DNA from 3 places in the Streptomyces sp. NPDC101237 genome. Region 3 is predicted to be linked to each of the others. Evidence: riboswitches for the same ligand, from Rfam matches in the RefSeq annotation. Region 3 holds a riboswitch; each other region holds the start of a gene.
The links. A riboswitch is a leader RNA that binds a small molecule or an ion and turns the genes downstream of it on or off. The one in region 3 is predicted to bind cobalamin.
Positions count from the first base shown of each region.

Region 1: it holds a riboswitch for cobalamin, as region 3 does, so the genes downstream of both, ACIRQ9_RS33830 (cobalamin biosynthesis protein) here and ACIRQ9_RS32190 (HoxN/HupN/NixA family nickel/cobalt transporter) in region 3, are expected to answer to the same signal.
Region 2: it holds a riboswitch for cobalamin, as region 3 does, so the genes downstream of both, metE (5-methyltetrahydropteroyltriglutamate--homocysteine S-methyltransferase) here and ACIRQ9_RS32190 (HoxN/HupN/NixA family nickel/cobalt transporter) in region 3, are expected to answer to the same signal.

Region 1 is NZ_JBIWNY010000030.1:38,485-46,179, reverse strand. It holds gene ACIRQ9_RS33850 (alpha/beta hydrolase family protein) at 1-566, opposite strand, end outside; gene ACIRQ9_RS33845 (class II aldolase/adducin family protein) at 622-1,347, opposite strand; gene ACIRQ9_RS33840 (anion permease) at 1,639-2,886, shown strand; gene ACIRQ9_RS33835 (hypothetical protein) at 2,906-3,133, shown strand; cobalamin riboswitch at 3,278-3,422, shown strand; gene ACIRQ9_RS33830 (cobalamin biosynthesis protein) at 3,521-4,471, shown strand; gene ACIRQ9_RS33825 (cobyric acid synthase) at 4,468-5,979, shown strand; gene cobN (cobaltochelatase subunit CobN) at 5,976-7,695, shown strand, end outside.
Region 2 is NZ_JBIWNY010000018.1:182,087-189,781, reverse strand. It holds gene ACIRQ9_RS26670 (serine hydrolase domain-containing protein) at 1-793, shown strand, start outside; gene ACIRQ9_RS26665 (hypothetical protein) at 1,043-2,194, opposite strand; gene ACIRQ9_RS26660 (CGNR zinc finger domain-containing protein) at 2,380-2,985, opposite strand; gene ACIRQ9_RS26655 (hypothetical protein) at 3,111-3,587, opposite strand; gene metE (5-methyltetrahydropteroyltriglutamate--homocysteine S-methyltransferase) at 3,874-6,192, opposite strand; cobalamin riboswitch at 6,360-6,585, opposite strand; gene ACIRQ9_RS26645 (CoA transferase) at 6,883-7,695, opposite strand, start outside.
Region 3 is NZ_JBIWNY010000027.1:20,182-27,876, reverse strand. It holds gene ACIRQ9_RS32220 (extracellular solute-binding protein) at 1-1,194, shown strand, start outside; gene ACIRQ9_RS32215 (Gfo/Idh/MocA family protein) at 1,223-2,419, shown strand; gene ACIRQ9_RS32210 (sugar phosphate isomerase/epimerase family protein) at 2,505-3,257, shown strand; gene ACIRQ9_RS32205 (Gfo/Idh/MocA family protein) at 3,254-4,375, shown strand; partial or broken gene ACIRQ9_RS32200 (ABC transporter ATP-binding protein) at 4,466-4,692, shown strand; gene ACIRQ9_RS32195 (ArsR/SmtB family transcription factor) at 4,937-5,299, opposite strand; cobalamin riboswitch at 5,381-5,590, shown strand; gene ACIRQ9_RS32190 (HoxN/HupN/NixA family nickel/cobalt transporter) at 5,618-6,736, shown strand; gene ACIRQ9_RS32185 (hypothetical protein) at 7,426-7,695, shown strand, end outside.

The DNA.
Region 1 (7,695 bases), on a different contig from region 3:
GCGAGGGCGAGGACCGGCAGGCGGCGGTCGTGCAGGAACCGCATGACGTTCATCGCGAGCTCGCGGGTGGTGCCGAGGCCGTGCACCGCGATCACCCAGGTGTCCCGGTAGCCGGGCACGAACCAGGCGGGCAGCGCGCCGAGTTCGCCGGGGACGTCGATGTCCGCGTGGTCCAGCCCCAGGGCCGCGCCCGGGTTGCCGATGTGGACGTTGGGGGTGAGCCAGACCTTGTCGCCGGCTTCGAGGCTGCCGTGGGTCACCTGCTCCAGCCGCCGTACGACGGTGTCCGGGGTGGTCGCGGCGGACTCCAGGACGGCGCCGACGACCGCGTGGGTGCCGTCGCCGGCCAGGCCGTAGGTGCCGGGGCGCAGCGAGGCGAGGTCCCGGGTGAGGGTGACGCGGCCGGCTCCGGTGCCGTGCACGGTGAGCCGGGGCTCGGTGGGCAGGGGCCGGCCGGGCGCGGCCTTGAGAGCGGCGTCGCTGGCGAACCGCCCCGCGGCCACCCCGGCCGCGCCGGCGGCCAGGACGGCGCCGACGGCGGCCGCGGTGACTTTGACTGGGCGCACCTGTCCAGTGTCGGGGCGGACCGGGACGACGGCCAGCGGAAGGTGCCGCTCGGGTTCAGTCCGGCTGCCGGCCGTACCCGCGCAGGCGCTCGGCCGCCTCGGCCAGCTGGTCCGGCGAGAGCAGGGCGGGGGTCAGGCCGGGCACCGAGGAGGCCGTCAGCCAGACGCGGCACATCCACTCCAGCTGGGCCGTGCGGTCGAGGGCCTGGGCCAGGGTGGCGCCGTAGGTGATCGTGCCGTGGTTCTGGAGGAGGCAGCCGGAGCGTCCCCGCAGGGCGCGGAGCATGCTCTCGGCGAGTGCGTCGGTGCCGTAGGTCGCGTACGGGGCGACCCGGACGGGTCCGCCGAGCGCGGCGGCCATGTAGTGGATCGGCGGGAGTTCCGGGACGAGCGTGGAGACGGCCGTCGCGGCCACCGCGTGGGTGTGCACGATCGCGCCCGCGTCGGTGGTGCCGTAGACCGCGAGGTGCATCGGCAGTTCGCTGGTCGGGACGAGGATGCCGAGGACCTGGCGCCCGGCGAGGTCGACGCCCGTCACGTCGTCGGGGGTGAGGCGGTCGTACGGCACGCCCGACGGTGTCACGAGGACGGTGTCGCCGACCCGGACCGAGACGTTGCCTGAGGTGCCGACGACCAGTCCGTCGGCCACCGTGCGGCGGGCGGTGGCGACGAGTTCGCCCCAGGCCGCCGCCTCCTGGGCGCGCACCTCGCGCCGGGGCGGCCCGGACCCGTCCGGTGCGCCGCCGTGTCCGTCCCGCCCGTCCCGCCGCTGCTCAGCCATGACCCGATCCTGTCAGGCCGCGCTCCCGTCACGCGGGGGCGGCCGGACGGCCGGGTGAGCAGAATCTCCTCGCCGGTGCGGCGAGGAGGCCGAAGGCGTCCGCCGCGGGCCGCCGGGCCAAGGGGCGACAGGCCCGGCGGACCCGCCGGCGGCCGACGGCCGCATCCCTTCCCGCGAGCGGGACCCCGGATGTCGATTTCGGTCACCATGGTGACCGACTCAGTTCATCTTCCGTTCACCCAGGTTGCCTACGGTCCAACAGCCGATGACCTCTAAAGATTGTTCGGGTAAATGGAAAACTTCTCGCTGATCCTCGCGATTGTGGTGGTGACCGCACTTGCGTTTGATTTCACGAACGGTTTCCACGACACCGCCAACGCGATGGCCACGACCATCTCGACCGGTGCGCTCAAGCCCAAGATCGCGGTGACCATGTCCGCCGCGCTCAATCTGGTGGGCGCCTTCCTCTCCGTGGAGGTCGCCAACACGATCTCCAAGGGCCTCGTCGACGAGAACGGCATCCGGCCCGAGGTCATCTTCGCCGCCCTCGTGGGCGCGATCCTCTGGAACCTGGTGACCTGGCTGGTGGGCCTGCCCTCCAGTTCCTCGCACGCCCTGATGGGCGGCCTGGTCGGCGCCACCGTCGCCTCCGCCGGCTTCGGCGCGGTCCACGGGGACGTCCTGGTCACCAAGGTACTGCTGCCCGCGGTCGCCGCCCCCGTCGTCGCGGGTCTGGCGGCGCTGCTCGCCACCCGGCTGTCCTACCGGATCGGCAAGGACGCCGACGACAACGCCACCCGCAAGGGCTTCCGGGCCGGCCAGATAGCCTCCGCCGGCCTGGTCTCCCTCGCGCACGGCACCAACGACGCGCAGAAGACGATGGGCATCATCACCCTCGCGCTGATCGCGGGCGGCTCCATCGCCCCCGGCTCGAACCCTCCCACCTGGGTCATCCTCTCCGCCGGCCTGGCGATCGCGCTCGGCACCTACATCGGCGGCTGGCGGATCATCCGCACCATGGGCAAGGGCCTGACCGACCTCCGGCCGCAGCAGGGCTTCGCCGCCCAGACCAGCGCGGCCACCGCCATCCTGGCCTCCTCCCACCTCGGCTTCTCGCTCTCCACCACGCACGTCGTCTCCGGCTCCGTGATGGGCGCGGGCCTGGGCCGCAAGGGCGGCACGGTCCGCTGGTCCACCGCCACCCGGATGATGGTCGCCTGGGTGCTCACCCTCCCCGCGGCCGCCGTCGTCGGCGCGCTCGCCGAGTCCGTGACGGACCTCGGCGACTGGGGCACCGCGGCGGTCGCCGTCTTCCTCGCCGCCTCCAGCGCCGCCATCTGGAAGCTCTCCCGCCGCCAGGTGGTGGACAGCGCGAACGTCAACGAGACCGACCCCGCGGAGCCGGCCGGCGTGGTCACCGCGGCGATGGCCGCCGTCACCCCGCCGCCCGCGGGCCCGGTCACCGAGAACCTGACGGCCACCATCCCCTCCCCCGCCGCCCCCGCCGCCCCCGCCGCCGACCCGGCCGCGACCGTCTGACACCCGAGGAAGAACCGACATGAACATCGACTGGGCAGCCATCGGCTCCGTCTTCGGCGTCAGCCTCGTGGTCACCGTGGGCATGGTGGCCCTCTTCACCCTCGGCATCAAAGGCCTCTCCGCCCGCGAACGCGCCGTCGCCCAGGGCAACTCCGCGGCGGTGGCCGTGACCGCCGCCTACCTGTGCTTCGCGGCCTGCGCGGTCGCCGTGGCCTACGGCATCCACCTGATCGTCGCCAAGCCCTGACCCGGGCGGGCCGATCGCCCGCACCACCGAAGGCTCCCTCCCGGTCCGCGGGAGGGAGCCTTCGGCGTGCCCCGAGAAGCCCGGGCCGAACCGCCGGTGTGGGCCTTCCCACACACTCCCCTCGCAGGTCAACGGCAAGTTGACGGGTCTTCCGGGGGCGTGGTGGACTTCCGGAGCCAAGTACGGCGGCATGAGAGGAAGCCGGTGCGAATCCGGCGCGGTCCCGCCACTGTCACCGGGGTAGCAGTCCCCGCGAGCCAGGAACTCTCACCGCCGTTCTCGTCGAACCAGGGCGTGGACACCCTGAGTGAGGACAATTCGCCATGCGTGGCTGCCGAACGAGGTTGAGTATCCGGCCACTTCCCGCCTCCGCGGCGGGCTGAGCCGATGGGTGCCGAGCGCGTCTTCGCGTACGGCGCCGCCGCCGGCCTTCTCGGCGACCTGTTGCTCGGCGATCCGCGCCGCGGCCATCCGGTCGCCGCGTTCGGACGCGCGGCCGGAGCCGTCGAGCGGACGCTGTGGCGGGACCATCGCGGCTGGGGCGCGCTGCACACCGCGCTGTGCGCGGGCGGTGCCGTGACGCTGGGCGCGCTGGCCCAGCGGGTCGTACGGCCGTCGACGGCGGCGTCCGTCGTGCTCACCGCGACCGCCACCTGGGCCGTCGTCGGCGGCACGTCGCTCGCCCGTGAGGCGGGTGTGATCGGGCGCGCGCTGCGGGCCGGGGACGTCGAGGCGGCCCGGGCCCGGCTGCCGCACCTGTGCGGACGCGATCCGCAGACCCTGGACGCCGACGGGATCGCCCGCGCCGTCGTGGAGTCCGTGGCCGAGAACACCAGCGACGCCGTCGTGGGCGCGCTGGTGTGGGGAGCCGTCGCCGGAGTGCCGGGGCTGCTCGGCTTCCGGGCCGTCAACACCCTGGACGCCATGGTGGGCCACCGGTCGGCCCGGTACCGGCGGTACGGGTGGGCCTCCGCGCGGCTGGACGACGTGGCGGGCTGGCCGGGAGCCAGGCTCACCGCCGTCCTGGCCGCCGTCGCCGGAACCGACCCGCGAGGGGCCCTGCGGGCCTGGCGGTCCGACGCCGCGAAGCATCCGAGCCCCAACGCCGGTCCGGTGGAGGCGTCGTTCGCGGGCGCCCTCGGGGTACGGCTCGGCGGGACGCTGTCGTACGGAGGTCGGGTCGAGCACCGGCCGGTGCTGAACGGGGAGGGACGGACCGTGGAAGTCGCCGACATCCAGCGGGCGGTGCGGTTGTCGCGCCGGGTGGGATGGCTGGCGCTCGGGGTGAGCGCGGCCGGGGCCCTGCTGCGCGGACGGCTGTCGGGAAGGGCGTCATGAACAACGGCGGTCTCCTGGTGGCCGGCACCACCTCCGACGCCGGCAAGAGCGTCGTCACGGCCGGCATCTGCCGGTGGCTGGTGCGACAGGGCGTCAAGGTCGCGCCGTTCAAGGCGCAGAACATGTCCCTCAACTCCTTCGTCACGCGCGAGGGCGCCGAGATCGGGCGGGCGCAGGCCATGCAGGCGCAGGCCTGCCGGATCGAGCCGACCGCGCTGATGAACCCCGTGCTGCTCAAGCCGGGCGGCGAGCGCAGCAGCCAGGTCGTGCTGCTCGGCAAGCCCGTCGGGGAGATGAGCGCGCGCGGCTACCACGGCGGCCGCCAGCAGCAGTTGCTCGGCACCGTGCTCGACTGCCTCAGCACGCTGCGGAGCACGTATGACGCGGTGATCTGTGAGGGAGCGGGCAGTCCGGCGGAGATCAACCTGCGCCGGACGGACATCGTGAACATGGGGATCGCGCGCAACGCCCACCTTCCCGTGCTCGTCGTCGGCGACATCGACCGCGGCGGCGTCTTCGCCTCCTTCTTCGGCACCGTCGCCCTGCTCTCCCCCGAGGACCAGGCCCTCGTCGCCGGGTTCCTCGTCAACAAGTTCCGCGGCGACGTCTCGCTGCTGGAGCCCGGCCTCGACATGCTGCACGGGCTCACCGGGCGGCACACCTACGGCGTGCTGCCCTTCCGGCACGGGCTCGGGATCGACGAGGAGGACGGGCTGCGGGTCTCCCTGCGGGGCACGGTGCGCGAGTCGAGCCTCGCCCCGCCCGTCGGCGAGGACGTCCTGCGGGTCGCCGTCTGCGCCGTCCCCCTGATGTCCAACTTCACCGACGTGGACGCGCTGGCCGCCGAACCCGGCGTCGTGGTGCGGTTCGTGGACCGCCCGGAGGAACTGGCCGACGCCGACCTCGTCGTCGTCCCCGGCACCCGCGGCACCGTCCGGGCCCTGGAGTGGCTGCACCGGCGCGGCCTCGCGGACGCGCTGCGGCGCCGGGCCGCCGAGGGACGGCCGGTGCTCGGTCTCTGCGGCGGCTTCCAGGTCCTCGGCGAGCGGATCGAGGACGACGTCGAGAGCCGCCGGGGCCTGGTCGACGGGCTCGGCGTGCTGCCCGTGCGGGTCCGGTTCGCCCGCGAGAAGACCCTCACGCGGCCCGTCGGAGAGGCACTCGGCGAGCGGGTCGAGGGGTACGAGATCCATCACGGCGTCGCCGAGGTGACCGGCGGCGAGGCCTTCCTGGACGGCTGCCGGGTCGGGCAGACCTGGGGCACCCACTGGCACGGCTCGCTGGAGTCGGACGGTTTCCGCCGGGCCTTCCTGCGCGAGGTGGCGGCCGCCGCGGGCCGCCGGTTCGTGCCCGCCCCGGACACCTCGTTCGCCGCGCTGCGCGAGGAGCAGCTCGACCGGCTCGGCGACCTGATCGAACAGCACGCGGACACCGACGCGCTCTGGCGGCTCATCGAGTCGGGCGCGCCGCAAGGACTGCCCTTCATTCCACCGGGAGCACCCGCATGAGCACTGTGTTGTTGTTGTCGACAGCCGACACCGATCTGCTGGCGGCCCGCGCCGCCACCGGTGCCGGCTACCGGATCGGCAATCCGACGCGCGTCGACGTCGCGGCGGACCTGCCGGCGCTGATCGACGGCGCGGACATCGCGGTCGTCCGGCTGCTCGGCGGCAAGCGGGCCTGGGAGGACGGGCTGGCCGCGCTCCGGGCGTCCGGCATCCCGACCGTGCTGCTCGGCGGCGAGACCGTGCCGGACGCCGAGCTGATGGCCGACTCCTCGGTGCCGGCCGGTGTGGTCGCGGAGGCGCTGCGCTACCTCGTCGAGGGCGGGCCCGGGAACCTCCTGGAGCTGTCCCGGTTCCTCTCCGACACCGTGCTGCTGACCGGCGAGGGGTTCGCCGAGCCGCGGAAGATGCCCGAGTTCGGCGTGCACGGCGGCTACGAGATCCGCGCGGGCCGCCCCACGGTCGGCGTGCTCTTCTACCGGGCCCACGAACTCGGCGGCAACACCGCCTTCGTGGACACCCTGTGCGAGGCGATCGAGGCGCGGGGCGCCAACGCCCTTCCGGTGTACTGCGGTTCACTGCGCGGAGCGGACGCCGGGCTGTTCGAGATCCTGGCCGGCACCGACGCGCTGGTCGCCACCGTGCTGGCGGCCGGCGGCACCCACGCCTCGCAGGCGTCGGCCGGCGGTGACGAGGAGGCCTGGGACGTCGGGGCGCTCGCCGACCTGGACGTGCCGGTGCTGCAGGGCCTGTGCCTGACCTCCTCCCGGCAGGCCTGGGAGGCGTCCGACGCCGCCCTGTCCCCGATGGACGCGGCCATGCAGGTCGCCATCCCGGAGTTCGACGGCCGTGTGATCACGGTCCCGTTCTCCTTCAAGGAACAGGGCCCCGACGACGTCCCGGTGTACGTCGCCGACCCCGAGCGGGCCGGACGCGTCGCCGGGATCGCCGTACGGCACGCACGGCTCGGGCACAAGCCGAACGCGGACAAGCGCGTCGCGCTGGTCTTCACCGCGTACCCGACCAAGCACTCCCGGGTCGGCAACGCCGTCGGCCTGGACACCCCCGCGTCGGCCGTCCGGGTCCTGGACGCCCTCAAGGAGTCCGGCTACGGCGTCACGGCGTACCCCTCCGGCGGCGACGAGCTGATCCACCGGCTGATCGAGGCCGGCGGGCACGACGTGGAGTGGCTGACCGAGGAGCAGCTCGCCTCGGCGCCCGCGCGGGTGCCGCTCGCCGACTACCGGGCGTGGTTCGAAAAGCTCGACCCACGGCTGCGGGAGGCGATGACCGAGGCGTGGGGCGAGCCGCCGGGCTCCCTCTACGTCGACGGCGAGGACATCGTCCTCGCCTCCCTGCAGTTCGGGAACGTCGTCGTGATGATCCAGCCGCCACGCGGCTTCGGCGAGAACCCGATCGCGATCTACCACGACCCGGACATGCCGCCGTCGCACCACTACATGGCCGCCTACCGCTGGCTGGAGGCCCCGCCGTCGGAGGGGGGCTTCGGCGCGGACGCGATCGTGCACATGGGCAAGCACGGCACGATGGAATGGCTGCCCGGCAAGGGTCTCGGGCTGAGCGCCGGCTGCGCGCCGGACGCGGTCCTCGGCGACCTGCCCCTGATCTACCCGTTCATCGTCAACGACCCCGGCGAGGGCACCCAGGCCAAGCGGCGCGGGCACGCCACCGTCGTGGACCACCTGGTCCCGCCGATGG
Region 2 (7,695 bases), on a different contig from region 3:
CGTCCTGTCGTCGCGTTCGGGCTGGGGCTTCGGGGCGGACTTCGCCGCGCCTGCCGTGCAGCCGCTGTTCGCGGACGTCGCCGTGTACAACGGCGGTCCGCGGCCCACGGCGACGCCGGACGAGTGGGTCGCCGGGCTCGCCGGCGTCCCGCTGCTGCGCCAGCCCGGTGCCGCGTTCCTCTACAACGCCAGTTCCGACCTGCAAGGCGTCCTCGTCGCCCGGGCGGCGGGGCGCTCGCTGCCGGAGTTCCTGGCCGAGCGGATCTTCGAGCCGCTCGGGATGGCCGACACCGGGTTCGCCGTACCGGCAGCGGACCGGCACCGTCTCACCCCGTACCACCGGGCGGACGCCGACGGCACCCTTACCGTCGCCGACGCCCCGGACGGCGCCTGGTCCACCGAACCCGTCTTTCCCTCGGGCGCGGGCGGTCTGGTCTCCACCGCCGCGGACTGCCTCGCCTTCGGCCGCATGCTGCTGGCCGGCGGCGGCACCGTGCTCTCCCCGGAGTCCGTCCGCCTGATGACGACCAATCACCTCACCGCGGCCCAGCGCGAGGAGGGCTCCGTCTTCCTTCAGGGCCAGGGCTGGGGGTACGGCGGCGCGGTCGACGTCGACACCACGCAACCCTGGAACGTCCCGGGCCGCTACGGGTGGGTGGGCGGCACCGGCACCGCCGCCCACATCGTCCCGGCCACCGGCACGGTGACCGTCCTCCTGACCGCCCGCGGCCTGCCGGGACCCGCCTTCCCCTCCTGGATGCGCGACTTCTGGACCTGCGCCGCGACCGCCTGACCCTCCCGTGCCGCGGTCCATGTCCGCCGGTCGGCACGACGGCGCCGGGCGACCACGCCGAGACGCAGCACCGGATGGCGGCCGATTCCGACGAGCGCCGTCGCCGACAGGTACACCGTCCGCCGCACCGGTCCCAGGCCGTCCATGGAGCCCGGCGGGCCCCCCGCTCAGCGCGGCTTCAGGGCGCTTTCAGGCAGGTCGACGACGGTGAAACCGCCCCTCGGGCCGGGCAGGTTCGGGCCGGGCCGGTCACGCGCGGTGCGGTGCGGGGCCCGGATCCCGTGTGAAGCGTCCCGTGTCGCCGCCGAACGGGGCGGTCATGGCCGCACCGGCTGCGACGCGATCCGGTAGGAGCCGGTCCTCGTACGGGACCGGGGCGGCCCGGTCTTCGGCGGACGGGTGCGGGAGCGGGGCGGACCTGTCCTCGTAGGACACGGCGTGCGGGACCGGGGCGGACGGGTGCGGGAGCGGGGCGGGCTGAGGCGCGGCCGGTGCCGGAGAGCCCTGCCCGGAGGTGCGCACGGCCAGCAGGATCGCGGAGCCCGCGCCCCACAGGACGAGCGTCGCCAGCGGGGCGAGGACGTGGGAGCCCTGGAAGTAGGAGATGTCGGCGATGGCGCGGACGGCGGCGCCCGGAGGCATCACCTCCGACAGGGTCCGCGCACCACGGGGCAGCAGGTCGGTGCCGATGGTGGCACCGCTCGTGGAGTTCCCGACGGTCAGCAGGAGCAGGGTGGCCACGGGGATGCCGAGCGGACCGAAGCACGCGGCCAGCATCTTCGTCGTGAAGGCCGCGGCGGCGGCCAGCAGCGCCAGGACGAACGCGAGCGGAAGGTAGGGCGCGGGGACGGCGCCGAGCACGGGCCCTGCTATGGCGGCGGCGACGAGGCCGGACGCCGCGGAGAACGCGGCCATCAGGGTGAAGCGGTGCCGCAGGTGCAGGAGGTTGGCGATCCCCACCACGCTCTGCGCGAGCGCGAAACCGGAGAGGGTCACTCCGAACGACAGGTAGAACCCGGCCAGGCCCCGTGCGTCGTACCGGTCGAGCGGCACGGTGTCGGAGACCGTCAGATGCCGGCCCGCACCGTGTGCGTATCCGGTGGCGAGACGGGTGATCGCGGCGGTCGTGGACAGACCGTTCGCGCCGGCGGTGTCGAGCGCCAGATCCTTGGCGTGCGGACCGCTGCGGAGCACGGCCACGACGTCGCGGTGGAGGAGCGCGTCGTGGGCGGCGCTCGCGGACGCGGCGCGGTGGACGTCGACGGAGTCCCCGAGGGCCTGCTGGACCTGGCCCGCCAGCCGGGTGCCCGTGACCGCCACCGGGATCCGGTGCGGCTGGGGATCGCGCATCAGGCCGACGTAGCAGCTGACGAATGCCGAGACGATGATCAGACCGATCACGAACGGTTGCAGCCAGACACGGACGGGCGGACGGTGCCGGCGGTGAGGGGGGTGAGGGGGGTGGGACGGGGCATGCACTCCGGGTCTCCATGACTGAGGGGGCGATCGACATAGGCGTAAGGCGATTGCTTATGTCGATATTCCTGAACCGCCTCCGCATGTGTCCGGAGTGCCGGGCGGCTCCTTCAGGCCTGGTCGCCTCCGGCCCGCTTGCGGGCCCGGTAGGTGCGCAGGTTGGCCGCGTTGCCGCAGACGTGGACGTCGTGCCAGACGCCGCTGTTGTTGCGGGAGCGGTCGTAGAAGGCGACCTGGCAGCGGGTGTTCCTGCACGCCTTGAGGCGGCGCAGGGTGTCGGCGCGCTGCGCGTCGTACGCCTCGATCAGCGCGAGCGAGGCCGCCCGCCGCCAGCCGGTGCCGCGTGGCTCGACGCGGATGACCCCGTGTTCGTCGAGCCGCAGCGCGGTGGGCAGGGTCACCAGGGAGGCCGCCGTGCCGGGCTCCGCCGCCGGGTCGCCGTGCCGGGCGGGCAGGCTCTCCAGGAGGTCGTGCCGGAAGTCGCGCAGGCTCCGCGCGTCCTCGGCCGTCAGGTCGACGGCGGGCGCCGGCCGCCCGGTCGCGGCACTCCAGCCCGCCAGCGCCTGGTCGAGCCAGGAACGTGCGTCCTCGACGGTCTCCAGGAGATCGGGCTTGCGCGGCTTGCCCGCGGACCGGGTGTTGAGCAGGTCGTGCAGGAAGGCCAGCCCGCCCGGGGCCGGCTCCAGGCCGTAACGGGTGGTCGCGGACCAGGGCATGCGGGGAACCCCCTCGATGGCGTCGCCATGACAACATGACCGTTGCCCGTTCACTTGTTACATCTGCGAGTCTATCTCTCCGGCGTTCCGGTCACAGGGCCCGGACCTCGGACGGGGTGACCGGCTCACCGGCCTCCACCCCGTGCAGGACCCGCGCCAGCACCTCCGCGCCCCGCACCACGCGGGGCCCCGGCCGGCTGAAGTACGACGGCCCGTCGAGGACCCGCACCCGCCCGGCCCGCACGGCCGGCAGCTCCGCCCACCCCCGGCAGGCCGGTCGGCGACGCGGCCTCCCGCAGGGTCCGTTCGGGGGCGAACCCGCACGGCAGGACCAGCACCGCGTCCGGCCGCGCGGCCCGGACCGCTTCCCAGGTCGCCGGTTTCGTGTGCTCGCCGGGCGCCGCCAGGAGCGGGATGCCGCCGGCCGCCGTGATCTGCTCGGGCACCCAGTGCCCGGCCGGCCACAACGGGTCGAGCCACTCGATCGCCCCCACCCGGGGCCGGTCCCGCCCGGCGACCGCCGCGCGGACGCGGTCGAGACGGGCCCGCAGCTCGGCCCGGCGCCGCTCGGCCCGCTCCCGCACGCCGAGCAGCTCACCCACCGTGACCAGGCAGTCAGGACGTCGTCCAGGGTCCGCGGCTCCAGGCTCAGCACCCGGGTGTCCGCGTCGAGCAGCCGTGCCGTCTCGGAGGTCGGCGACGATGTAGGTCGCGGCGGGCAGCAGGGAGACGATGCGCACACCGCGACCCCACGACGGCTCCCGTCCGGCTGCGCGCCCCGGCGCACCGCGATCGTACGCCGACTCCCACGGCCGCCCCGGACGGCGAGGCACCGCCGGCACGGTGCCGGAGCCCGGTCGGTCGCGGCTCCGGCACCGGCCGGTCCCGTCAGGTGGCGGGCAGTTCGTCGCGGACCGTGCGGGCCGCGGCGACCAGGTTCTCCAGGGAGGCGCGGGTCTCGGGCCAGCCGCGCGTCTTGAGGCCGCAGTCGGGGTTGACCCAGAGCCGGTCGGCGGGGATCGCCTTCAGGCCGGTGCGGAGCAGGCCGGCCGCCTCCTCGGGGCTCGGGACGCGCGGGGAGTGGATGTCGTAGACACCGGGGCCGGCCTCGCGCGGGTAGCCGTGCGCGGCGAGTTCCCGGGCCACCTGCATGTGCGAGCGGGCCGCCTCCAGGCTGATGACGTCCGCGTCGAGGTCGTCGATGGCCTGGACGATGTCACCGAACTCGGCGTAGCACATGTGGGTGTGGATCTGGGTGGCCGGACGAACCCCGGAGGTGGTGAGCCGGAACGCCTCCGTGGCCCAGGCGAGGTAGGCGGGGCGGTCGGCGGCGCGCAGCGGAAGGGTTTCGCGCAGCGCGGGTTCATCCACCTGGATGACCGAGGTGCCCGCCGTCTCCAGGTCGTTCACCTCGTCGCGCAGGGCGAGGGCGACCTGGCGGGCGGTGTCCCCGAGCGGCTGGTCGTCGCGGACGAAGGACCAGGCGAGCATGGTGACCGGGCCGGTGAGCATGCCCTTGACCGGGCGGTCGGTGAGGGACTGCGCGTAGGTCGTCCAGCGCACGGTCATGGGCTCGGGGCGTGAGATGTCGCCGGCCAGAATTGGCGGCCGCACGTAGCGGGTGCCGTACGACTGGACCCAGCCGTGCTGGGTGGCCAGGTATCCGGTGAGCTGCTCGGCGAAGTACTGGACCATGTCGTTGCGTTCGGCCTCGCCGTGCACCAGGACGTCGATGCCGGTCTTCTCCTGGAAGGAGATGACCTCCTGGATCTCGGCCTTGACGCGCTCCTCGTAGCCCGCGGTGTCGATGCGTCCGGTGCGCAGGCCGGCGCGCGCGACCCGGAGTTCGGCGGTCTGCGGGAAGGAGCCGATGGTGGTCGTCGGCAGCAGCGGCAGTCCCAGGTGGGCGCGCTGGGCGGCGGCCCGTTCGGCGTACGGCTGGGAACGGCGGGCGTCCGCCTCCGTGGCCGCGGCGGCGCGGGCGCGGACGGCCGGGTCGTTGGTGAGGGGCGATCCGGCGCGGGAGGCGAGGTCGGCACGGTTGGCGGACAGTTCGCCGGTGACGGCGTCCGTGCCCTCGGCGAGTCCCTTGGCGAGGGTCACGATCTCGCCGGTCTTCTGCTTCGCGAAGGCGAGCCAGCGCAGGATCCGCGGGTCGATGTCCCGTTCGGCGGCCGCGTCGAGCGGCACGTGGAGCAGGGAGCAGGACGCGGCCACGTCGACCCGGTCGGCGAGGCCCAGCAGGGTGCCGAGCGTGGACAGCGACTTCTGCAGGTCGTTGATCCAGATGTTGCGGCCGTCGACGACGCCTGCGACCAGCCGCTTGCCGGGCAGTCCGCCGACGGCGGCCAGCGCCTCCAGGTTGCCCGCGGCGGCCTGGGTGAAGTCCAGCGCGAGCCCTTCGACCGGTGCCTCGGCCAGGACGGGGAGGGCGTCGCCGAGGCGGTCGAAGTAGGAGGCGACCAGCAGCTTCGGCCGGTCGGTCAGCGCGCCGAGGTCGCGGTAGGCGCGCTCGGCCGAGTGCAGTTCGGCCGGGGTGCGGTCCTGGACCAGGGCGGGCTCGTCCAGCTGCGCCCACCCGGCGCCGGCCGCCCGCAGGTCGGCGAGGACTTCGGCGTACACCGGCAGGAGCCGGTCCAGCAGGGTGAGCGGTGCGAAGCCGGCGGGGGCGCCGGGTGCGGGCTTGGCGAGGAGGAGGTAGGTGACAGGACCGACCAGGACCGGGCGGGCGGCCAGGCCGAGGGCAAGAGCCTCCGTCAGCTCGGTGACCTGCTGGGCGGTGTTCGCGGTGAAGACGGTGTCCGGGCCCAGCTCGGGCACCAGGTAGTGGTAGTTCGTGTCGAACCACTTGGTCATTTCGAGCGGTGCGACGTCCTGGGTGCCGCGGGCCATGGCGAAGTAGCCGTCGAGCGCGTCGGCGGCCACGGCCTCCCGGTGGCGTTCCGGGACGGCGCCGACCATGACGGTGGTGTCCAGGACGTGGTCGTACAGCGAGAAGTCGGCGGTGGGCACCTCGTGGACGCCGGCGTCGGCGAGCTGCGTCCAGTTGGTGGCGCGCAGTTCGGCGGCGGTGGCGCGCAGGGCGTCGGCGCTGACGCGGCCCTTCCAGTAGCCCTCGATCGCCTTCTTCAGTTCACGATGAGGGCCCTGGCGGGGGTAGCCGTACACGGTGGCCCGTGCTGCCGCGGCTGCGGACTTCGATGTCACGGAGATCTCCTTCGCGAGATGAATCCCTGAGATCCCGGGGACCGGGGGAGCGCGAAGGGTGTGACGCACCGGACGGCGGCGACCTCGCGCGCCAAGGGCGCGGTCGTCCCGTCTGGTATGCACGCCGACCCGCCCACGAGGTCACCGGGGTATCCGCGCACGGAACGGTCCGCGCGCGGGCAGTCGGCAGGTCTTCGGACTCGCGGGCACGCCCTCCGGTCTCCCGGCGGGCACCTACTGGCCGTCGCTTCCCAGGTCCGGTACGTCGGACCCAGTGCGTATGACGGCGTTCGTTCCCACTCACCGCTGCGGGGCAGTCCCGGATTCCCACCGGGTTCCCTCTTACGACGCCCTCTCCGGCTGACAGGGCGAACCAGCTGCTGGGACCAGCCTAGGGGGTATCGCCCGGCGGGGAGGTGCGGCGTCCACGATGCGGAGGGTGACTCAGGACACGAGTGGAATGCCGGGGGGCGGCAGACGCCATCCTCGCGCTTTCCGTCCCTTTTCCCGCATCTCGACAGCCCGGAGAACAGCATGGCCGAGGCGGAACGCCGGGCCGCCACGACCGGAGGCCCGGCGTACGCCATCGATGCCCAGACCGCCCTGAAGGTGACCGATGACGGGGGCGAGGTCGTCTCCGAGGGGCGCTGGAGGCTGTTCGGGGTGCAGCGGACCGCGGGCGTGTGCCGGTCAGTTGGGCTGAGGCAGCCACAGAGGGGCGCTGCTGCCGCGGGGGAGGAGGACGTCGCGGAAGTGGCCGGGGGTGCGGGACATGACGATCTGGTCGGTGACGCCCTGGTAGTGGCCGCAGGGAGTGTCGGCGGTGAAGGTGTCAGGGTCCAGGTAGGCGTGCGGGGAAACCGGGTCCGGGTCGAGCGCGGTCGCGTGCGCGTAGTCGCGGTCGAAGACGCCGAGGCTGAGGATCCAGGTGGCGATGCGGGTGAGGTTGAGGGTGACCCGGTAGCTGCCGCCCTCGGTGGCGCGGCGCATCAGCGCGGCGAGCGCACCGGTCGTCGCCAGCCAGGACAGGACGTAGTCGTTGACGACGCTGATGTACGGCAGGGCCGGTGTACTGGTCGGCCCGGCGCCGACCCCGTCCTCGCCCTCCATGAGCATGATGCCGCTGAGCGCGCCCGCGGTCTGGTCGAAGCCGACGCGGTGGGCCCAGGGGCCGGTCTCGCCGGCGAGGTGGATGCTGATGTGGATGATGCCGGGCCGGACGGCGGCCGCCTCCTCGGCGGTGAGGCCGATCCTCTCCAGGTAGCCGGGACGCCGGTTGGCGTAGAAGATGTCGGCTCCGCGCAGGAGTTCGCGGATCCTGGCCTGTCCCTCGACGCCGTACGGGTCGATGGTGGTGGAGCGGACGCCGACGTTGGCGGTGTTGTAGGTGGACTCGTGCTCCAGCTCGTTGGGCCGCCAGATGTTCAGCACGTCCGCGCCGTGCTGCGCCAGGTCCCGGCCGACTCCGGCACCGGCGATGATGTGGCCCATGCCGAGGGCGCG
Region 3 (7,695 bases):
ATCGACCGCAGCGTCAAGCAGGGCGCCTTCACCGAACTCTCCGACCACGTCGGCGGATCGGCGATCCTGGACTACCCGAACCTGGCCCAGCTGCCCGACTGGGCGTGGCGCAACAGCTCCATCGACGGCGGCATCTTCGGCGTGCCCCGGCCGACCCCCCTGGTCAACAACGTGGCCTTCTACCGCCAGGACTGGTGCAAGAAGCTCGGTATGGACATGCCGCGCAACGCCGACGACGTGTACGCGCTGCTCACCGCGTTCACCAAGGCCTCGCCGGCCGGCGGCGGCGTCAAGACCTGGGGCCTGTCCGACCTCAACAGCGGCTTCTTCGCCGCGATGCACCGCGTCCCGTCCACGTGGCGCCTCAACGACGACGGCACTCTCACCAAGGACCACGAGACCGACGAGTGGGAGGCAATGCTCGTCTACATGCGCAAGCTGTGGGTCGGCGGCGCCTTCCACCCCGACGCCCCCACCATGCCCTGGGACCAGCAGCGACAGCTCTTCCTGAACGGCTCGATCGGCATGCACGCCGAGGGCTTCAACGGAATGGTCTCGGTAGGCGGCGACCTCGGCGTCATCCAGCGCAACAGTCCCGGCGCCGACCTCCAGCCGATGCTGCCGCCCGGCTTCGACGGCGGCAAGCCGCTCGTCGCCCAGGACACCGGCTACTGGGGGTACTACAGCATTCCCGCCAAGCTGCGCGGCAACAAGGACAAGATCCGCGAAGTACTGCGGGTCTGCGACTACTTCGCAGCGCCGTTCGGCAGCAGCGAGTACACCTTCGTCAACTACGGCATCGCCGACCACCACTTCACCTACGGCAAGGACGGCGCCCCGGTGCCCACCACCGACGCGGCCCGGCTCTCCGAGCTCAGCATGGCGTACATGTGCCAGCCCTCCGAGCTGAACTTCTTCTTCGCCGGCCGGCCCGCCCAGGTCGCCAAGGACGCGCAGACCTTCCTCCACGATGCGATGCCCGTCAGCGAGCCCAATCCGGTCGTCAACCTGTACTCGGAGACCGCGATCTCCAAGACGCCGGTGCTCAAGCAGCTCATCGACGATCTGATGGTCGCCGTTGTCACCGGCCGCAAGCCGATCAGCGCCCTGGCCGAAGCCCGCAGGGCGTGGAAGAGCCAGGGCGGCGACCAGATGCGGGCGGAGTACGAGAAGGCCCTGGCGAAGAAGAACTGACCGTCCGCACACCGATTCTGGAGCCATCGTGACCATCAGCATCGGCATCGTCGGTGCCGGGCAGTTCGCCCGCGCGTTCATCCCTCTCTTCCAGGCCCACCCCGGCGTGCACGACGTGCGTCTGACCGAGGCCGTCCCCGAGCGGCTGGAGCGCGAGGCCGCCCGGCACCGCATCGCCACCACCTACGCGTCCTTCGAGGAAATGCTCGCCTCCGACATCGACGCCGTCGCGATCTTCACCCAGCGCTGGACCCACGGCCCGCTCGTCGTCCAGGCCCTGGCGGCCGGCAAACACGTCTACTCCTCCGTCCCGATGGCCGTGACCGAGGAGGAAACAGCCTCCATCGTCGAGGCGGTCGGCCGTACCGGGCTCACCTACATGATGGGCGAGACCAGCTACTACAACCCGGCCGCCGTGTACTGCCGCAAGCGGCGGCGGGAAGGCGCGTTCGGCGAGATCTTCTACGCCGAGGGCGACTACGTCCACGACATGGACCTGGGCTTCTACGACGCCTACAAGTTCAGCGGCGGCGACGGGTGGAAGGCCGACGCCAGCTTCCCGCCCATGCACTACCCCACTCATGCCCTCGGCGGGGTGCTCGCCGTCACCGGCTCCCACGTCACCCACGTCTCCTGTCTGGGTGTCACCGACACCCGCGGCGACGGGGTCTTCGACCGCGAGGTCAGCCGCTGGGGCAACGACTTCTCCAACGCCACCGCGCTGTTCCGCACCCACGACGGCGGCGTGGTGCGCACCAACGAGATGCGCCGCGTCGGCTACCCGTCGCCGCTGCGTGAGTCCCGGTTCCGGTTCTTCGGCACCGAGGCCAGCTTCGAGCAGCTCGCCACCACCACGCTGTGGCAGGACCGCGAGAAGGCCGAGGACATCGAGGAGCTGATGCGGACCGTCCCGACCACCCGGCTCGACGACGAGGCGCTCGCCGACATCGACCCCTCGCTGCGTGACGCGTTCGTCAGCGGCTTTGCCCCCGCGCACGACCTGAGCCGGCTGCCTGCCGAATTCGCCGGGCAGCCCAACGGCCACGAAGGCTCCCATCAGTTCCTCGCCGACGACTTCGTCACCGCCTGCCTCACCGGCGACCTGCCGCCCGTCGACGCCTGGACCGCCGCCCGCTACACCCTGCCCGGACTGGTCGCCCACCGCTCGGCGCTGGCCGGCGGCGTCCAGCTGGAGGTACCGGACCACGGCGACGCCCCGCGCTGAACTGTCCCGCACCGCAGTCCCGCCGGCACCTCCCCGGGCGAGCGGGACGGCCACCCCTGCCACCGCACCGGAGGAACTGACCACCGTGACCGCAACCACCCCGCTGGCCGTCCAGCTTTACGGCCTCGACCGGGCCCTAACCGCCGACCGGCGCGACACCCTGCGGCGGCTCGCCGCCATGGGTTACTCCGGCGTCGAACCGTACGACGTGCTCACCGACCCGCACCGACTGCGCGCCGACCTCGACGAGTTCGGCCTGCGGGCGTGCAGCGCGCACGCCTGGATCACCGGCGAGCAGCAGACCGAGATCCTCCAGGCGCTTCCCGTGGTCGGCGCCGACACCGTGGTCCTGCCCTACGCCGCCCCCGACCGGTTCGCCGACCGCGACGCGGTCGCCGCCCTCGCCGCCGAACTCAACACCGCCGTCCGCGCCGCGGCCGAGCACGGCATCCGGGTCGGCTACCACAACCACGAGTTCGAACTGTCCACGCTGCTCGACGGCATCCCCGCCCTGGAAGTACTCGCCGACCTTCTGGACCCGGCCGCGATCCTGGAGGTCGACACCTACTGGGCCGCCGCCGGGGGACAGGACGTCCCCGCCCTGCTGGGCCGGCTCGGCGACCGGGTCCGCCTCCTGCACGTCAAGGACGGTCCGATCACCATCGACCGCGGACAGCCCAACACCGCCGTCGGCGCCGGCCGGATGCCCGTCCCCGCGGTGCTCGCCGCCGCACCCGCCGCCGAGTGGCACATCGTCGAACTCGACCAGTGCGCCGGGGACGTGTTCGACGCCATGGCGCAGAGCCACACCTACCTCACCACGGAGGGCGCGCGATGACCGGGCCGCACCCGCACCGCACCGGACCGGTGGGCGTCGCCGTCATCGGCTGCGGCACCATCAGCGACCAGTACCTGGCCAACCTGACATCCTTCCCCGACCTGAGGGTCCTCTTCTGCGCCGACCTGGACCAGGACCGCGCCCGCACCCAGGCCGAGGCCCACGCCGTCCCCGCGGCCGGGACCGTCGAGCAGGCGCTCGCCCACCCCGAGGTCGAGATCGTGGTCAACCTCACGGTACCGTCGGCCCACGCCGCGGTGGGAACGGCCGCGCTGCGTGCGGGCAAGCACCTCTGGAACGAGAAGCCGCTCACCGCCGACACCGACAGTGCGGCGGAATTGCTGGAACTCGCCGAGAAATCCGGGCTGCGGGTGGGCGGTGCCCCGGACACGTTCCTCGGCGCCGGCCTGCAGAGCGCGCTGCGGGCCCTCCACTCGGGCACGATCGGCACCCCGCTCACCGCGCTGAGCCTGATGCAGATCCCCGGCCCGGAGTCCTGGCACCCCGGCCCGGAGTTCCTCTACCGGCCCGGCGGCGGCCCGCTCTTCGACATGGGCCCCTACTACCTGACCGCGCTGGTGAACGTCTTCGGACCGGTCGAGCGGGTGAGCGCGGTCGGCGGCCGCTCGCGGGACCGACGGGTGATCGGCTCCGGCGAGCGGGCCGGTACCGAGTTCGACGTCACCGTGCCGACCCATGTCTCGGCGCTGCTGGAGTTCTCCGGCGGCGGCTCCGCGACAGCGGTGTTCAGCTTCGACTCGCCGCTGCTGCGTCTCGGTTTCGTCGAGGTCACCGGCCTCGACGCCACCTTGGTGCTGCCCGACCCGAACCACTTCGACGGCACGACGGCCGTCGAGGACGGCGGCCCACGGCGGCACCTGCCGGTCGAGGGCACGCGCGCGGGACGCGGCACGGGCGTGCTCGACCTGGCTCGGGCCATCCGCTCCGGGACGGCGCACCGCGCCACCGGCGACCTCGCCTTCCACGTCCTGGAGGTGATGACGGCGATCAACACTGCCGCCGACTCCAAACTCCCGGTCCCGGTGCACAGTCGGTGCGCCGTCCCCGAACCACTGCCGGTCGGCTGGGACCCGCACGCCCGGACCCTCCCGGACTGAGGTCCGCCTCCCGTCGGGGCGGCGGCCCTCCCTTGGTCTCGCCGTCCCGGCCGTGTGCCCCTCCTGAACCGTCCGTCCACAGGAGTAACCGTGGTGCTGCACCGGGGACCGCTGAGCCACCGCTACCGGGGCGAACACCCGGTCCGGACGCTGCTTTACCTGTTCCGGCCCGAGCGGGGCCGGGTCGCGCTCGCGACGCCGGGTTCCTGCTGAAGCACGCCCCCGTCCGGCTGCTCCCGCTCATCACCGCGGACATCGTCGACGTGGTGGTCAGCCACCGCCCGGTGTCGGCCCTCTGCTGGAATTGCGCGGTCCTCTGGGCCCGCGATGATTCGTCCGGCACCTCGTCCACGCCTCCGGCGGCGACATCACCCCGCGTCCGGCACCGGGACCCGCCGCGGGCCTGGACGCCACGGACTGGCTCAACCCGGTGCGATCTGGCGGTCGACAGGAACGGGACACCCCTGCCGGCACCGGAAACCGCGGCAGGGCGCCGACCTGAACACGGGCGTCCAAGCCTTGCGGAGGAACTCCGCGCCGGTATTCGCCGGGGTTCGTCGTTCAGCCGGTCTCGGCGGTGGTGCATTGGTCCAGCAACCCGCTGGTGACGGGATCGACGACCCGGTAGCGCACCACGCGTCCCGCTTTCTCGCCCGCCACGACGCCGGCGGCGCGCAGCAGGCGCAGGGCCTGGGAGACGGCGGGGTCGTTCATGCCGGTCGCGACGGCGAGGTCGGAGACAGCGAGCGGGCCCGTGCGGTGCAGGGCCAGGAGGAGGGAGAGGCGTCCGGGGTCGGCCGGCAGGGAGAACCGCTCGGCCCAGGCGCGGACGTGGTCGGGCTCGCCGATGGCGGCGATCGCGTCGCAGACCCGGTGGCCGTCGATGGTGGGGCGGTCCGCACGGTCGGCGGGGACGAGATGCATGAGGGGCATCCTCCCAGGTGCCCCGATGTGATCTTGCATACCTGCATACCTGCGCAGGTATGCAGGGCGTGTTCGGTCCTCGTACCGTTGGGGAGCCGTGGTGCTCGGGAAGACCGGTGACGGCCCCGCGTGGTTCGGGGGCTCAGGCCGGAGCGGCCCTCGCCACTGTGATCGGGGAGTTTCCGTCCCACGGGTTGTACGGTCACTGTTCGCCCGCCGGCGGACGGGAAGGCCGGGACGGGCACGCGGCACCCGTAAGCCAGGAGACCGGCCACGGCATCTCACGAAGTGATCCACGAGGTGCTGGAGCGTGACCTGATGACCCTGCCCGAAACCGGGACCGGGAGCGGTACCGAGTCCGATTCTGTTTCCTTTCGCTGGCGGCGAGAGGACACCGTCAAGACGGTCGGGCTGATGGCGGTGATCGCCGCCCTGCACGTCGTCGCCTTCGGGGTGCTGTTCCTTCTCGTCGTACCTGGGCACTACGAGATCGGCTCCAAGGCGTTCGGCATCGGGCTCGGCGTCACGGCGTACACCCTCGGCATGCGGCACGCCTTCGACGCCGACCACATCGCCGCGATCGACAACACCACCCGCAAGCTGATGGCCGACGGCAAGCGGCCGGTGTCGGTGGGCTTCTGGTTCGCGCTCGGGCACTCCAGCGTGGTGGTCGCGATGGCCGCTCTGGTGGCCGGTGGCGCCGCCATCGCCGGCACGCTGATGAACGACGACTCAAGCACCCACCGGACGCTGGGCGTCATCGGTACGACCGTGTCCGGGTCCTTCCTCTACATCATCGCCGCGCTCAATCTCGTCGCCCTGATGGGCATCCTGAAGGTGTTCCGGGCCATGCGGGCCGGGAAGTTCGACGAGAAGGAACTCGAACGGCACCTGGATTCGCGCGGGTTCATGAACCGGATCCTCGGCCGTCTCACCAAGTCCATCACCCGGCCTGGCCAGATGTACCCGATCGGCTTTCTCTTCGGCCTGGGCTTCGACACGGCGACCGAGGTCACGTTGATGGTGATGGCCGGATCGGGCGCGGCTGCCGGCCTGCCCTGGTACGCGGTCCTCTGCCTCCCCCTCCTCTTCGCCGCGGGCATGAGCCTGTTCGACACGCTCGACGGCACCTTCATGAACTTCGCCTACCAGTGGGCCTTCTCGAACCCGGTCCGCAAGGTGTTCTACAACCTCACCATCACCGGACTCTCCATCGCCGTCGCGTTTCTGATCGGCACCATCGAACTTGTCGGCGTACTGCACGAGAAGCTCGATCTGCGCGACGCCGTGACCGACTGGATCGCCGGCCTCGACCTGGACCACGTCGGCTACGTGATCGTCGCCCTGTTCGTCGTGGTGTGGGCCGCTGCGCTGGCGTACTGGAAGCTGGCCAAGGTGGAGCAGAAGTGGGCGGCCCGCCTGGGGGAGAGCGGCTGACACCTCAGGATCGCCCGCGGGCCGGGAAGCGGTGCCGCTCCCTGGCCCGCCGCTTCGGGTGCGCCCCTGCTCACCTCGGCCAGTGCGCCGTTGGACGGAGGCGGAAGTTCCGGGGCGCGTGCGCCGATTCCCGCGCCGGGCGCGGGGGAAGGAACCCTCCGCGGCACTGGGCCTGGTGCGGGAGGGGGGAGCCGGGTGGCGGACCGTCGGCGCGACGACCACCGTGACACCGTGCACCCCGAGTGGCCCCGGGAGTCCGAGCCCGGCGAGGGCCGGGGCCGTCCGGCGCGTGTCGCCGGGGGAGCCTGGCCGCTGCTCGTGGTCACCGTCGTGGTTCTCGCCGGCGGCTATGGCTGGCTGGGTTCCGTCGCGGGCGGTGCGCTCGGTGCTCTGGTCGGGAGCGGGGCGGGTCTGGTCACCGGCGCTCTGCTGTATCTCCTGGTGGACTCGGCCGTCTTGGGCAGACCAATACGCCATCGCCGTACCCGAAAGGCCCTACGACGCCCGGCACGGTGACCGCGCCCGGTGTCCGGGCAGGTGTGAGAAGTCCCTTGGGCTCCCACGGCCCAAGTGGCGCGCGTCACGTTTGACCGCGGGAACTTGATGCTCCGGCGAGCCGACCATTGGAACGGCACGGCTTCGACCGCCGTTCCTCGTATGACGGTTCGATGCGACCAGGAAGGTCGGGCATGGCCGAGTTCCGACAACCGTCCCTCCCCGCCGGTGTACCGGCCCGCAGGCTGTTGCCGTCCCCCGCGCTCTGGGGCTTCCTGCTGCTGCTCGCCCTGGTGTTCTCGGTGTCGTACGCCGTCGGCTCGGCCGCCGGACCTGTGGCGCCCGGCATGCACGGGACCGGCATGCACGGGACCGGCAGTGGAGGAAGCGGCGGAGGCGACGGTGGCAGCGGGGGCAGCGGGGGCGGCATGGAAGACATGCGTGGAATGTCGGGGATGCAGGGG